Regions from separate parts of the Bradyrhizobium sp. AZCC 2176 genome, predicted to be linked through region 2. Evidence: riboswitches for the same ligand, from Rfam matches in the RefSeq annotation. Region 2 holds a riboswitch; the other holds the start of a gene.
What was found. Region 2 has a riboswitch for cobalamin ahead of V1288_RS08750 (TonB-dependent receptor). Riboswitches for the same ligand answer to the same signal wherever they lie in the genome.

Region 1 (7,568 bases), 510 kb from region 2:
GCGCGAGCAGACGCTCAACCAGTTGTTGGTCGAGATGGACGGCTTCGAGGCCAATGAAGGCGTGATCCTGATCGCGGCGACCAACCGTCCCGACGTGCTGGATCCCGCGCTGCTGCGTCCCGGCCGTTTCGATCGCCAGGTCGTGGTGCCGAACCCGGATGTCGTCGGCCGCGAGCAGATCCTGAAGGTTCACGTTCGCAAGGTGCCGTTGGCGCCGGATATCAACCTCAAGACCATCGCGCGCGGCACGCCGGGCTTCTCCGGCGCCGACCTGATGAACCTCGTCAACGAGGCCGCACTGACCGCCGCCCGCCGCAACAAGCGGATGGTGACGCAGGCCGAGTTCGAGGAAGCCAAGGACAAGGTGATGATGGGCGCCGAGCGCAAGTCGCTCGTCATGACCGAGGAAGAGAAGTTGCTGACGGCCTATCACGAGGGCGGCCACGCCATCGTCGGCCTCAACGTCGTTGCGACCGATCCGATCCACAAGGCCACGATCATTCCGCGCGGCCGTGCGCTGGGCATGGTGATGCAGCTCCCCGAGCGCGACAAGCTGTCGATGTCGCTCGAGCAGATGACCTCGCGGCTCGCCATCATGATGGGCGGCCGTGTTGCGGAAGAACTGATCTTCGGCCGCGAGAAGGTCACCTCGGGTGCGGCTTCCGATATCGAGCAGGCGACGCGTCTGGCACGCATGATGGTGACGCGCTGGGGCCTGTCCGAAGAGCTCGGCACCGTGTCCTATGGCGAAAACCAGGACGAGGTGTTTTTGGGCATGTCGGTGTCGCGTACGCAGAACGCGTCGGAAGCGACCGTCCAGAAGATCGACAAGGAGATCAAGCGGCTGGTCGAGGAAGGCTACAACGAGGCGACCAAGATCCTCACCGAGAAGCGCGAGGACCTCGAGATGCTCGCCAAGGGCCTGCTCGAATTCGAGACGCTGAGCGGCGACGAAATCATCGACCTCTTGAAGGGCAAGAAGCCCAACCGCGAGTCGGTGCTGGAGCCGAGCACGCCGCGCGCTTCCGCCGTGCCGCCTGCCGGCAAGCCGCGCCCGCGTCCCGATCCGGACCCGGGTCTGGAGCCCCAGCCGCAAGCGTAAGCTAGCAGCATCCGATTAGAGAAACGCGGCGGCGACGCCGCGTTTTTTTGTCATCGCTGTCGTCATTGCGCCACGAGGTGCGTTATGCTTTCGCCGGAGCGCCGAGATGCACGGCCAGGATATGCTCCGGCGTCTCTACCACTTCGATCGTCTCCCCGTCGCCACCGACAAAGGCAAGAACGGTGCGCTCGCCGTCGCGTGACATGCTGCCGACGAGCGCGATATTGATGTGGATGGGTTGCCCCGTCTCGAACCTCGTGCATTGAATCCAGAAGCGCATCGCAGTCTCCTTCGATCATCTGCGGCAAGACTAGAGAAGGGGTCAGTCTTGCGCTAGGCTGAAGCCCGCAATTCGCGAGCCGCCGCCACCATGTTGACGAGCGCAGGCCGCACCTCTTCCCATTTCCTTGTCTTCAATCCGCAATCCGGATTGATCCAGATCTGGCTGTCGTTGAGCCGCATCCGCGCCAGCTTGAGCAGGGCGGTCATCTCTTCGATTTCGGGCACCCGCGGCGAGTGGATGTCGTAGACGCCGGGGCCGATTTCGTTCGGATAGCTGTAGTTCCTGAACGCGTCGAGCAGCTCCATTTTCGAGCGCGAGGTCTCGATCGAGATCACGTCGGCGTCCATCGCGCCGATCGCGCCGATGATGTCGTTGAACTCCGAATAGCACATATGGGTGTGGATCTGCGTCTCGTCGCGCACGCCGGAGGAACAGAGGCGGAAGGCATCGACGGCCCAGTCCAGATAGGCTTTCCATTCGGATTTGCGCAGCGGCAAACCCTCGCGTAGCGCCGCCTCATCGATCTGGATCATGCCGGCGCCGGCCGCCTCGAGATCGGCGACCTCGTCGCGGATCGCGAGCGCGATCTGCCGGCAGGCTTCGCTGCGCGGCAAATCATCGCGCACGAAGGACCAGTTCAGGATGGTGACGGGACCGGTCAGCATTGCCTTCATCGGCTTTTTTGTCAGCGACTGGGCGTACTGCCACCACTCGACCGTCATCGGTTTCGGGCGGGAGACGTCGCCGAACAAGACCGGCGGGCGAACGTAGCGCGATCCGTAGGATTGCACCCAGCCGTTTGCGGTGAAGGCAAAGCCTGCGAGCTGTTCGCCAAAGTATTGCACCATGTCGTTGCGCTCGAACTCGCCATGCACGAGCACGTCGAGACCGATGGTTTCCTGCCACTGCACCGCGCGGGCGGTCTGGTCCTGCAGATAGACCTTGTAGACTTCGTCCGTCAGGGCGCCGCTGGCGTGCGCGGCGCGGGCTTTCCTGACTTCGGCCGTCTGCGGGAACGAGCCGATGGTCGTGGTCGGGAAGGCCGGCAGGTTGAAGCGCTCGTGTTGGACGCCGGCGCGCTCGGCGAATGGGCTGGCGCGGCGACGCATGGCGTCATCGATGCCGGCGATGCGCGCCGCGACCTTCGCATCGTGAATTCGCGGCGAAGCCTTGCGGGCGGCGGCCGCCTCGTCCGAAACCCGCAGGGCGGCTTCGACACTGCCACGTCCGCTGGCAAGCGCCGTCCCGAGCGTGGTCAATTCCTCGAGCTTCTGTACGGAGAACGCCAGCCAGCTCTTGATTTCGGAATCGAGCCCCGTTTCCAGCGCCAGGTCGATCGGAACATGCAGCAGCGAGCAGGAGGGCGCGATCTGCACGCGGTCTTTGCCGAGTCTCGCGATCACGGGTTCGAGCCGGCCAAGAATCCGGTTCAAGTCCGCGCGCCAGATGTTACGGCCGTCGATGATTCCGAGCGACAGCACGCGGTCTTTTGGAAAACCGGCGAGGTCGTCGATCTGATCTGGCGCACGCACCAGATCGAGATGCAGGCCGGCGACGGGCAGCGCCAGCGCGACATCGCGGTTAGCGCCCAGCCCGCCGAAATAGGTCGCGAGCATGATCTTGAGCTGCGGCACCGCATTGGTGATCTCTGTATAGGCGTAATGCAGCGCCTGCTGCCCGACGATGTCGAGGTCGAGTACGAGACATGGCTCGTCGATCTGCACCCAGTCGGCGCCCCCGTAGGCCAGTTCGCGCAGCACCTCGATATAGATCGGCAGCAACCGGTCGAGCAGCGACAACGGATTGAAGCCGGCGTCCCTGCTCTTGGCGAGCTTGAGGAACGTGACCGGGCCGACCAGCACGGGGCGGGTCTGATAGCCCAACGCCTTGGCTTCCTCATATTCCTCAATCGGCTTGCGCGAGGCGAGGGTGAACTGCTGATCCCTCGCCAGCTCGGGCACCATGTAGTGATAGTTGGTGTCGAACCATTTTGTCATTTCCTGCGCCGGCGCGCCGTGGGCGGCATCGTGCCCATGATCCGTATGGCCGCAGCTCGCCTCGTGCGTCTTGCCTTGCGCGCCGCGGGCCATCGCAAAGTAAGTCGAGAGCGGGACCGGGCCGCCGTTCCAGCGATAGATTTCAGGAATCGCGCCGACCATCACTGACGTATCCAGCATCTGGTCGTAGAACGAGAAATCGTTCGACGGGATCACGCTGACGCCGAGTTTCTTCTGGCGCGCCCAGTTGGCCGCGCGAAGCCCGGCGCCGGTTTCGACCAGCGCCTCCTCGTCGGTTGCGCCCGACCAGAAGCTTTCCAAAGCGAATTTCAGCTCGCGGCGCGGGCCGATCCGCGGCGTGCCGAGGGCAGCAACGGGAAGCGAGGAAGTAGAGATGGTGGAAGTAGACGATGTAGAAGATGACGATGTTGAAGACATTGGCTTAACCCCAAAAGTTGGGGGCAAAGGCCGAAGTGACACGTCTGGATTCCGCGTACGGCGGAGCGCGCGCGGAATCGCAACCGCACCACCGGGACACCCCGCCCGAGGACGTGTATGTTGTCGAGGCAGGTCTCCTGGCTCGCGGGTCAATGCTGCTGTCCGGCCTTCCCGAAACCCGTGAGGTCTCAGTGACTTTGTTGGACAGCAACTCGCCGCTTACAGTTGCGGGGGCAGCTCCGGCTTTGGCTTTTTCGGCCGCACCGGCTTCCCTCTTAGCTTCGGGCCGATCCAGCCCGAAGAACCACGACGAGTTCAGTTAAGGTCAACGGCGATCTCAGTCAATATGAGATCGGTCGTTCCCCCGCGGCGCTCTCTGCCATCATTCGATGGACGCCATTCCGATCGAAGCGCGATAACTACATAATTCACCTCTGCGGCATGGCTGTGGGAACGATGGTTCTGACGATGGAGGCGTCGAGCGCCTCGTAATCCTGCAGCCCGATCGCTGCGTACAGCTCGGCGCGCGTCTGCATCTGGTCGAGCATTTTGCGGGTGCTGCCGTCGCGCTTGAGGGTAGCAAACAGGTTCTGCTGGGCCTTGTTGGCGACGCGGAGCGACGACACCGGCCAGATCACCATGCGATAGCCCATCGCCTCGAACTCGCATGCCGTGAAGAACGGCGTCTTGCCGAACTCCGTCATGTTCGCGAGCAGCGGAGCACCGGGAACGCGCCTGGCGAATTCCTGGAACATCTCGCGCGAAATCATTGCTTCCGGGAAGATCGCGTCCGCCCCCGCTTCCAGATAAAGCTTTGCACGCGCCACCGCGCCGTCCATGCCTTCGCTGGCCGCAGCGTCCGTCCTTGCGATCAGATAAAGATGACGCCGCGCTTTTGCGGCGGCGGCGACCTTGGTTGCCATGTCGCGCGCATCCGCCAGCTTCTTGTCGTTGAGGTGGCCGCACTTCTTCGGAAGCAGTTGGTCCTCGATGTGCACGGCGGCAGCGCCGGCATCCTCGAAGGTGCGCACCATGTTCATGACATTGAGCGCTTCGCCATAGCCGGTGTCGCCATCGACCAGTACCGGCAGGCCGCTGGCGCGCGCCACCTGGCGGATGAAGAAGCCGACTTCCTCGATCGTGATAATGCCGAGATCCGGCAGGCCCATCGAAGCCGTCATCGCCGCGCCCGACAGATAGAGCGCGGAAAAGCCGGCGTCACGGGCCTGCAGCGCGGCCATTCCGTTATGCGCACCCGGCATCTGGAGAATGTCCGGCTTGTTCAGGAGGTCGCGGAAGCGAGCCCCGGCCGGCGTGTCGGCTATGTCGGAACCCAGGAGATACACCATTGTTGCCTCCTTATGCGGCGCGAGGGGCGACGGCGGCTTTGCCACGCTCATGCAGCGGCACAAACTTCAGATTCTCCGGGCCGATATAGTTCGCGGCGGGGCGGATGATCTTGTTGTTGATGCGCTGTTCCATCACATGCGCCGCCCATCCGGATGTTCGGGAAATCACGAACAGGGGCGTGAACATCGCGGTCGGCACCCCCATCGCGTGGTAGGAGACCGCGCTGAACCAGTCGAGATTGGCGAACATCTTCTTGGCGTCGGCCATGACGGCCTCGATCCGGTCGGCGATTTCGAACATGCGGGTGTTCTCGCTTTCAATGCTCAGGCGGCGCGCGACTTCCTTGATCACCTTGTTGCGGGGGTCGGCAATGCTGTAGACCGGGTGGCCGAAACCGATCACGACCTCCCTGGCCGCGACCCTGCGGCGGATATCAGCCTCCGCCTCTTCCGTAGTTCCGTAGCGCTTCTGCACTTCGAACGCGATCTCGTTGGCGCCGCCATGCTTCGGCCCGCGCAGCGCGCCGATCGCGCCTGTTATCGCGGAATAGAGATCCGAGCCGGTGCCGGCGATCGAGCGCGCGGTGAACGTCGAGGCGTTATACTCATGCTCCGCGTAGAGGATCAGCGAAGTATGCATCGCGCGCTCGTGCGATGGCGGCGGCTTCCTGCCGTGGAGCAGATGCAGGAAGTGCGATCCGATCGAATCGTCGTCGGTTTCGACGTCGATCCGGCGGCCATGATGGGCGTAGTGGTGCCAATAGAGCAGCATCGATCCAAGCGAGGCCATCAGCCGGTCGGCAATGTCGCGGGCGCCGGGCTGGTTGTGATCATGGGCCTCGGGAAGGATGCAGCCGAGTGCGGAAACGCCGCTTCTCAGGACGTCCATCGGATGCGCAGCGGCGGGAAGCAATTCCAGCGTCTGCAGCACCGCGAGCGGCAAGGCGCGCAGCGCCTTCAGCTTGGCCTTGTAGTTTCTGAGTTCCGACAGAGTGGGCAGGCTGCCGTGAACGAGGAGATACGCGATTTCCTCGAACTCGCAGCTTTCGGCGACATCGAGAATATCGTAGCCGCGATAATGCAGGTCGTTTCCGGTGCGGCCGACCGTGCACAGCGCAGTATCGCCGGCGATCACGCCGGAGAGCGCGACCGATTTCTTGGGCGAAGGCTTGATGTCCGTCATCTCAATCTCCCTTATCGATTAGCGGCGCGCTGGACTGTGGCCGGGGTGGTGTCGCGCCAATCGAAGATGCCGTGCGTTGACGTGCTGCCGAGGAATTTTGGATCAACCGTGAAGGTCAGGTCGGTCAGCTCACCCGCCTTCAGCGACGCCAGTCGCTCCACCGTTGCGATGAAGCGATCCTGCTCAGCAGGGGCAATCACGTCTTCCGCCAGGTTGCGGAATTTCCGGATGTAGTCCGGCCGCTTGAACGGGCGGGCGCCCAGTGGATGTGCATCTGCCAGCGCAATTTCATCGCTGATGACGGAGCCGCCTTTCAGTCTCAAGACGACACGGCCGCCGAACGCCTTTTCCTTCGGATCGTGGCTGTGGTAGCGGCGGGTCCATGCGGGGTCTTCGACCGTGGAGATCTTGCGCCACAGCGCAACCGTCGTCTCGCGGCCGGCACGCTCGGGCGCGTAAGATCGCTCGTGATGCCAGCCGCCGTCTTCGAGCGCGACCGCAAAAATATACATGATCGAATGGTCGAGCGTTTCGCGGCTCGCCTTCGGGTCCATCTTCTGCGGATCGTTGGCACCGGTGCCGATGACGTAGTGGGTGTGATGGCTGGTGTGGATGACGATGCTTTCGATCGTCGAGAGATCGCCGATTTTCGGTCTCAGCCGGCGCGCCAGGTCGATCAGCGCCTGGCTCTGGTATTCCGCCGAGTACTCCTTGGTGTAAGTGTCGAGAATGGCGCGCTTCGGCTCGCCCTTCTCAGGCAGCGGCACCGCGTATTCCGCGCGCGGGCCACCGAGCAGCCAGGCGATGAAGCCGTCCTCGCCCTCATAGGCGGGTGACGGCGCGCCTTCGCCGCGCATCGCGCGATCGACGGATTCAATTGCCATCTTGTCGGCGAAGGCCGGCGCATAGGCCTTCCAGCTCGAGATCTCGCCCTTGCGTGACTGCCGCGTGGTGGTGGTGACGTGCAGCGCCTGCTGGACGGCCTGATAGATCGTCTCGGCCGGCAGACCGAGCAACGCGCCGATTCCGGCGGCAGCCGACGGCCCGAGATGGGCGATGTGATCGATCTTGTGCTCGTGCAGGCAGATGCCCTTCACGAGATCGACCTGAATTTCATACGCCGCAGTCAGCCCGCGCACGAGGTCCGCGCCCGTCAACCCGCAATGCTGGGCGACAGCCAGCACCGGCGGAATGTTGTCGCCGGGATGCGAATAGT
Region 2 (7,568 bases):
TCGCTGTCAAGCGGGAGGTTCTGGGCGCTGCACGTGAAGAAAATCGCGCAGTTCGGATCGTTCTGAAGGATGTCCCGGGCTTTCAGGGTGGTCCGTTGAAGGCGGCCGCCGTATGAAAAATCTGTCGTCGGTAACAGTCCGATGGTTTGCTGAAAGTACCCGGCGAGCGTTTGCTGCGACAAATCGTAGGTGTGAATGGGAATCATGCCTTTGGCGACCGGACGCTCTGAGTGATAGGTCGCGTCATAATAATCAACGCCGGTCAGGATGGTCGAAGGCATTCCGAAGATCACGTTCTTGATGCTCAAGCGCGGCGTGATCGACCACGTCTGCAGATGGCTGTCGACATAGTTGAACGGGATCGTTGGCAACAGGCCGAAGAATCCGGCCTGCTGCTTCTTGTCCCGCACGCCGCCATCGACGATGAGGTCAACGCCGTTCGTCAGGGTCTTGGTGAAGCCGGCAGTGGCGTTGGCGCCTTGCTGGTTGGCGTAGTCGAACGGGGTATTGGTGCCGCGGCGGTCGGTGACGAGCTGGTTCAGGCCGGTCGCCGGATCAACCGTGCGGCCGCCGGGAAGACCCAGCTTCTGATCGTCGCCCGAGAGCGTCAGGAACGCGGTGAGACCGGGCGTGGTGTAATTCAAATTGCCGACGCCGTTGCGCTGGTCGAGGGCGTTGTTGACCCGATAGCCGTCGGACTTGATGCCGTTGCCGTAGAACGACGTCGACCACGGTCCGTAATTGGTCGCGGCCGAAACAGAGGCCTGCCGCTGGTTGAACGATCCGACGCCGGCTTCGGCGCGGATCGCGACGGGCGGGCCGCCGACGCCGTTCTTCAGGACGATGTTGATGACGCCGCCGATGGCGTTGTCGCCGTACAGTACCGCGCCGCTGTTGCCGCGGGTGATTTCGATGCGCTCGATCGAATCGCGCGGAATGGTCGAGAAATCCACGCCTTGCATATCGACGTCATTGACCCTGCGTCCATTGATGAGGAGCAGGGTATTGGAGGAGGCGAACGCACCGAAGCCACGGAGGTCGACACTGGTCCTTGCGCCATTAACGCCGCCAAACAGGGTCGTTAGCTGCACGCCCGGTGTCTGAGCGATGATTTCCTGTACGGTGTAGGCCGGCGAACGCGCGATATCCTGCGCTGTTATGACCGCGGTCGATGCGCCGACGATGCCGTTGAATTGCCGGACAGCGCCTACGCCGGTCGAGAACGAGTCCGCCGCCGGGCCGGGCGCTGGAACAGCGTTGGGGTCGGGCCTCGAAGATGTGCGAGGCACGATGCGGCGCGAGGTCGAGGTCTGGTCGGTGGCGGGTTTGGCTCGGGTCCGGTTCGCGTCGCCGGGCGGATTGACCTCGATCGGCGGCAACTCATCCGACGATGTGGTTTGCTGTGCATGCGCTGCAGAGACGCCCAGCAAGAGAGCCGGTATGAGAAAAGTCGAAGCCAACAGAATGGCGCGACGCCGCTGTATGGTTGTGGCTAGCGTGGAAGACATAGTTAGAGCCTCGGTATGACGTCAGTGGCACGTCACAGCGAACCAAGTCTCACCATGTGCTTTGAGCAGCTTAGGTGAAGCTAATGCCTGTACTCCCCGACCGACATCTTCGCGTGTGACCACGGCTGACGGCAGGTCTCCTGGCTCGCGGGTCGTTACCCTTCGTCGCCTTCCCAGGACCGAGATTCCCAGTGGCCTATGACGAAGGATTCGCCGCTTACAGTTGCGGGGGCAGCCGCGGAATTGGGGAGATTCCCCGCACCGCATTCCCTTTTGATCCCCAAAGCGGGAACCGTCGGAACTATGGTAGAAGTTTGTCAAAGTCCGAGTCAATCCGCCTTGGGCGCCCACAGCATTCCTCACTGGACGAGTGCGCTATTTTTGCCGCATGAGCACGCTGCCTGCTCCTTGCCTGAACTCCTGTACCGGGGCGGGTAAAACTGCTTTAGGACGATCGATGAGTGTTGAGACCGTTGCCGTGACCAACGAGGATGCCGCGCGCCGGAGGATCGGCGTGACCACAATGCTTGCCGCCCTCGTTGTGCTGCTGGTGCTGATCTCGCTGGGTATTGGCCCGGTGCGGCTGTCGCCGCTTGCGGCGGCGGAAGCGCTGTTCGGCGGCGGCAGCGACGTGGCACAGGTGATTGTGCGGGAGATCCGCCTGCCGCGGACGCTGCTGGCGCTGGCGATCGGCGCCATTCTCGGGCTGTCGGGCGCGTCGCTGCAGGGCCTGCTGCGCAACCCACTGGCTTCGCCCTCGCTGTTCGGTGCGCCGCAATCCGCCGCGTTCGGCGCGGTGCTGGTGATCGCGCTGGGGCTGGCCGATGTGCGCTCCTATGCCCTGCCGGTGGCGGCGATCATCGCGGCGTTCGCTTCAGTATTCGTGCTGCTGACCATCGCTGGCCGCAATGCCGGGCTGCTGATCCTCATCCTGTCGGGCTTGGCGATTTCGAGTTTTGCCGGGGCTGCCACCGCGCTGGTGATGAACCTCTCTAGCAACCCCTTTGTGGTCCTGGAGATCGCGTTCTGGCTGCTCGGCTCGCTGGAGGACCGCAGCTTTCAGCACGTGATGCTGGCGCTGCCGTTCATCATCGCCGGCGCGATCATGCTGTTCAGCCAGCGCCATGCGTTTCGCGCGCTGAGTCTCGGCGAAGAAACCGCGCAAAGCCTCGGCGTCGATGTCGGACGTTTGCGGCTGTTCGTGATTTCGGGCGTGGCGCTCGGTGTCGGTGGCGCGGTCGCCGTCACCGGCACCATCGGGTTCATAGGCCTGGTCGCGCCGCATCTGATGCGGCCGCTGATCGGGCATGATCCGGGTCGGCTATTGGTGCCAAGCGCGCTCGCCGGCTCGGCGCTGCTGCTGGCGGCCGACATCGCGGTGCGCATCATTCCCTCGACCTCCGACATCAAGGTCGGCGTGCTGACCTCGATCATCGGCGTGCCGTTCTTCCTCTACCTGATCATGCGCGAACGCCGCGCGCTCGGCGGAGGTGTCGCATGAGCGATGCGGCGCTGCTGACCGCAACGGGACTCTGCGTGCGGCTCGCCGGTCGCGTCGTGCTGAAAGACGTTTCGCTGACGCTCTCGCCGGGACATCTGGTGGCGCTGGTCGGGCCGAACGGCGCCGGCAAGACCACGCTGTTGCGGGCGCTGGCGGGATTGATCCCGTCCGAGGGCGAGATCGAAATCGGCAGCCAGGCGCTGGCTTCGCTGCCGCTGCGCGAGCGCGCAAAACGCTTCGGCTATTTGCCGCAAGGCCATGTCGTGCACTGGCCGCTACCGGCCCGCGATATCGTGGCGCTCGGCCGCTACCCGCACGGCGCCACCGATCCGGCGCGGCTGTCGCCTCGGGATGCGGAGGCGGTTTTGCGCGCGATGCAGGCGGTCGATGTGATGGCGTTCAGCGATCGCCGCGTCACGGAATTGTCCGGCGGCGAGCGCAGCCGCGTCGCGCTGGCCCGCGCGCTGGCGGTGGAGGCGCCGGTCATCCTGGCCGACGAGCCGACCGCCTCGCTCGACCCTCGGCACCAGATCGACGTCATGAAGAATTTGCGCGCGACCGCCGACAAGGGCGTGCTCGTCATTGTCGTGACGCATGATCTGGGACTCGCAGCGCGGTTCGCCGACCATGTGCTGGTGCTGCGCGAAGGCCGGCTGGTGTCGCAGGGCGCGCCGGCCGTGGCGCTGTCCGAGCAGGTGATGGCCGATGTGTTCCGGATCTCGGCCTATCGCGCGGAATTCCAGCGCGAGGCCGTCATCGTCCCCTGGGCGGATATCTGATGCGACGACGGCTGGCATTTCTGGTCGCGATGATGACGCTCGCATTGCCGGGCGGCGCTGCGCTTGCAACCAATCTGCCGCGCCTGGTATCGATGAATGTCTGCACCGACCAATTGCTGCTGACGCTGGCCGATCCCGAACAGATTCTGGGATTGAGTCGGTTTTCGCGGGACGGGTGGCAATCGCAGGCGGCCGACATCAGCCGGTATCCGGTTTTGTCCGGAGGTGCCGAGGACGTTCTGCTGATCAGACCCGACATTGTCGTCGCAAGTGCGTTCGACAAGCGATCGACGCGGGAGCTGTTGAAGGCCAAGGGACTTCATCTTGCCGAGCTTGCCGTGCCGCGAACCCTCGACGAAGCGCGGCAGCAGATCCGCGAGGCCGGCGATATCACCGGACATCCCGATCGCGCAGCCGCGGAAATCGCGCGGCTTGATGCGGCGCTGGCGCGCGCCCGCCGCGCGGTCTCGGAACAGCACTATCGCGTGCTGCCATTGTCGCGGCGTGGTTGGGTGGCGGGCAGCGACAGTTTTGTCGGTTCGCTGCTCGGCGAAATTGGCTTGCGCAGCGCGGCCGGCGATCTCGGTTTTGCGTTCGGTGGATTCGCCTCGCTGGAGGCGATTGTCAACTTGCGGCCGGACTTCATCGTGGTTTCGCAGGCCGGCGACACTGCGAAGGACGACGGCCAGGCATTTCTGTTGCACCCGGCGTTGGAGCGCTTCTATCCGCCGGAAAAGCGCATCGTGATTCCGGAACGGCTGACCGAGTGCGGCGGCGTCATGCTGGCGGATGCGCTGGATGCGCTGGCGGCGGAAGTGAAGCGGGTGGGGAAGTAAATTCGTAGTTTCGTAGGGTGGCAAAGCGAAGCGTGCCCACCATCCAGAGCGAATGTGTTGATAGATGGTGGGCACGGCGCAAGCGCGCCTTTGCCCACCCTACGGACTTCTCACCCCATCACCACCGGTCCGCCGACCTTCTTCCACGCATCGATACCGCCTTCGATGTGCGCGGTGTTGGCTAGCCCTGCGCGCTTCGCGGCGGTCACCGCCATCGCGGAACGTTCGCCGAAGGCGCAGAAGAACACCACGCGGCGGCCGGTGGCGGCGGCGACTTCGCGCAGCATGCCGCCCGGCTTGAGGCTCTCGGCGATACCGGGGTAGGGCGCATGCAGCGCGCCCGAGATCGTGCCGTGCTTGGCGCGCTCGCTGGTTTCGCGCAGATCGACCAGCAGGATGTCGGGCCGGCCGAGGCTGTTGATGGCGTCGCGCGCGGAGAGCGCGAGCCCCTGTTTGGCAAGCTCTTCCTGGTGCAGGCCGACATGCATGTTGGCGGGCACCGCGACGTCCATCATCTTCGGGTTCGGCAGCTTCAGATTGGCCATCAGCTCGATATATTCATCGACCGAGCGCACCTGCAGCCGCGGATTGTAACGCCGCTCCTCGCCGATGGTGGAAACCGTGTCGCCCTTGTAGTCGTGGGCGGGGAATACCATGGTTTCATCCGGCAGTTTCAGCAGCCGGTTGAAGATCGATTCGTACTGCGCGCGCGAAGAGCCGTTCTGGAAATCGGTGCGGCCGGTGCCGCGGATCAGCAGCGTATCGCCTGTGAAGACGCGGTCGCCCATCAGATAAGAGTAGGAGTCATCGGTGTGGCCAGGCGTGTACATGACGTCGAGGCTCAGGCCCTCGACCATCACCTTGTCGCCATCGGAGACCCGCATCGACACCACGTCGGCCTTGCTCTGCTCGCCCATGATGGTGATGCACTGGGTGCGGTCGCGCAGTTCACCGAGGCCGGTGACGTGGTCGGCGTGCAGATGGGTGTCGACCGCCTTCACCAGCCGCAGATCGAGTTCGCGCAGGAGCTGGCAGTAGCGGTCGGCTTTCTCCAGCACGGGGTCGAGGATCAACGCCTCGCCGCCGGCGCGACTGGCCAGCAGATAGCTATAGGTGCCTGAAACGCTGTCGAAGAGTTGACGAAAGATCATGGCTGATTTCCCTAGACTAGCTCCCGTCACCCTGAAGAGACCGCAACGCGACCGTCTCGAAGGGCGACAGCCCGGCCGTCTATCCTTCGGGGCTCGCTACGCGAGCGCCTTCGGAATAAGCGCAATTGCGCTTATTCCTGAGATGACGGATCGGAAATGACCCTGGGGCCGGACGTTGCTCCGGCCCTGCTCCTGCAATTCCCATCGATTGTACCACGCCTGACGGTACGATGGTGGCATCAGGCAGAATTGAAATCCCGCGTCCTCACGGTCGCACCAGCGTATACCCGTTCTCGGTCAGAAACAGAATCTGCGCCACGCCGACCTGCACCGGCGTTGCCGCGGCGATGAACTCCGGCCGCTTGCCCGCTTCACGTTCGAGCGTATCGACGGTGTTGAGGCAGATATCGAAACGCGCGCCCTGCGCCGCCAGGCTCTCGACCATCTTGCGGTTGGGGTTTTCCGGGCGCAGCAGATCGATGCCGGGACCGAACGCCACGACCTCGATCGCGACCTTGTCGGGATCGTAATGCTTCATCAGGTTGCTGGCGACGCTGAGCACGAGGCCCTGTTTCCGCGGGTCATTGTCGGAGAGCTGCAGCACGATCTTGTGCTCGGCAAACGGCTTGTCCTGCAGCGGCACCTGCTGGGTGCGAGCATCGGACGTGGCGACTGCGATCAGCGCTGCCGCCAGCATGGCGCGAATGATGGTCGAAAAACCGTTCATCCCTGTCCTGCAATGCCCGGATTATCTTCAACGCCTTTCAGCGTGACGCCCGGCGCGGCCCTGTTGGGCGGCTTGCCCGACTGCAGATGTCTGGCGACGACATCCCAGACCGGCGCGCCGCTCTGTTCGTTGACCGAGGCCCAGCCCGCCACCTTGTAGCGCTTGCCGGCTTGCAGCGCGTGGCCGCTGTCGAGCTTCAGATCGGAAATCCGCTTGCCCACGGATTCGGCCGGCGTGCAGGTGTAGGCGAGGCCGCCGACGCGGACCATGTCGCCGCCCTGTTGGTAATAGGGATCGGTGTTGAAGAGATTGTCGCAGATGTCTTCCAGCACGTCCTTGATCTGGCCGCCGGTCATGGTCTGGATGTAGGTCTCGGGATAAGTGACGGCGGTCTGCGCCATCACGTCCTCCATCGTCAGCGGCTGGCCTGCCAGTGCGGTGGTGCCCCAGCGAAATCCCGGCGACAGCGCGATCTCGGCGTTCAGTTCGTCGCGTAGCGCATCGCAGATCAACTGGTCCATGCTGCCGCTGAAATTGCCGCGGCGATAGAGCAGGCGATCGGCAGACCCAACCTTCTCGCTCAGGGCAGCCGCATGCGGCTCGCGGGCCTTGTCGATCAGCGCCTGCATCGCCGGATCGGGCTTCAGCAACTCCGAAAACACTGGCAGCAGCCGGTAGCGCACATTGCTGACCTTGCCCTTGCCGATGTCGAGATCGAGCACCGCCAGAAACTTGCCGTTCGAGCCGGCATTGGTGACGAGCGTGACGCCGCCCGGATTGTTTACGGCAATCGGCTGCGGCACGGCGTCGTGGGTATGGCCGCCGAGAATGACATCGATGCCGGTGACGCGGCTGGCGAGCTTGAGGTCGACATCCATGCCGTTATGCGACAGCAGAATGACGGCATCGACCTTGTCGGTGTTGCGATGGGTATCGACGAGCTTTTGCAGTTCCTCGTCGCGAATGCCGAATTTCCAATCGGGTGTGAAGCGCTTGGGGTGCGCGATCGGCACGTAAGGGAACGCCTGACCGATCACGGCGATGCGGTGCCCGCCGATCTCCTTGA

Region 1: linked by a shared signal. The riboswitch ahead of metE (5-methyltetrahydropteroyltriglutamate--homocysteine S-methyltransferase) and the one ahead of V1288_RS08750 (TonB-dependent receptor) in region 2 are both predicted to bind cobalamin.

What each region holds. Positions count from the first base shown of each region.
Region 1 is NZ_JAZHRX010000001.1:1,390,363-1,397,930, reverse strand. It holds gene ftsH (ATP-dependent zinc metalloprotease FtsH) at 1-1,102, shown strand, start outside; gene V1288_RS06265 (hypothetical protein) at 1,185-1,382, opposite strand; gene metE (5-methyltetrahydropteroyltriglutamate--homocysteine S-methyltransferase) at 1,436-3,820, opposite strand; cobalamin riboswitch at 3,931-4,144, opposite strand; gene prpB (methylisocitrate lyase) at 4,249-5,169, opposite strand; gene prpC (bifunctional 2-methylcitrate synthase/citrate synthase) at 5,180-6,352, opposite strand; gene V1288_RS06245 (MmgE/PrpD family protein) at 6,364-7,568, opposite strand, start outside.
Region 2 is NZ_JAZHRX010000001.1:1,901,607-1,909,174, reverse strand. It holds gene V1288_RS08750 (TonB-dependent receptor) at 1-1,508, opposite strand, end outside; cobalamin riboswitch at 1,622-1,820, opposite strand; gene V1288_RS08745 (FecCD family ABC transporter permease) at 1,966-3,009, shown strand; gene V1288_RS08740 (ABC transporter ATP-binding protein) at 3,006-3,788, shown strand; gene V1288_RS08735 (ABC transporter substrate-binding protein) at 3,788-4,624, shown strand; gene V1288_RS08730 (MBL fold metallo-hydrolase) at 4,735-5,775, opposite strand; gene V1288_RS08725 (DsrE family protein) at 6,041-6,502, opposite strand; gene soxB (thiosulfohydrolase SoxB) at 6,499-7,568, opposite strand, start outside.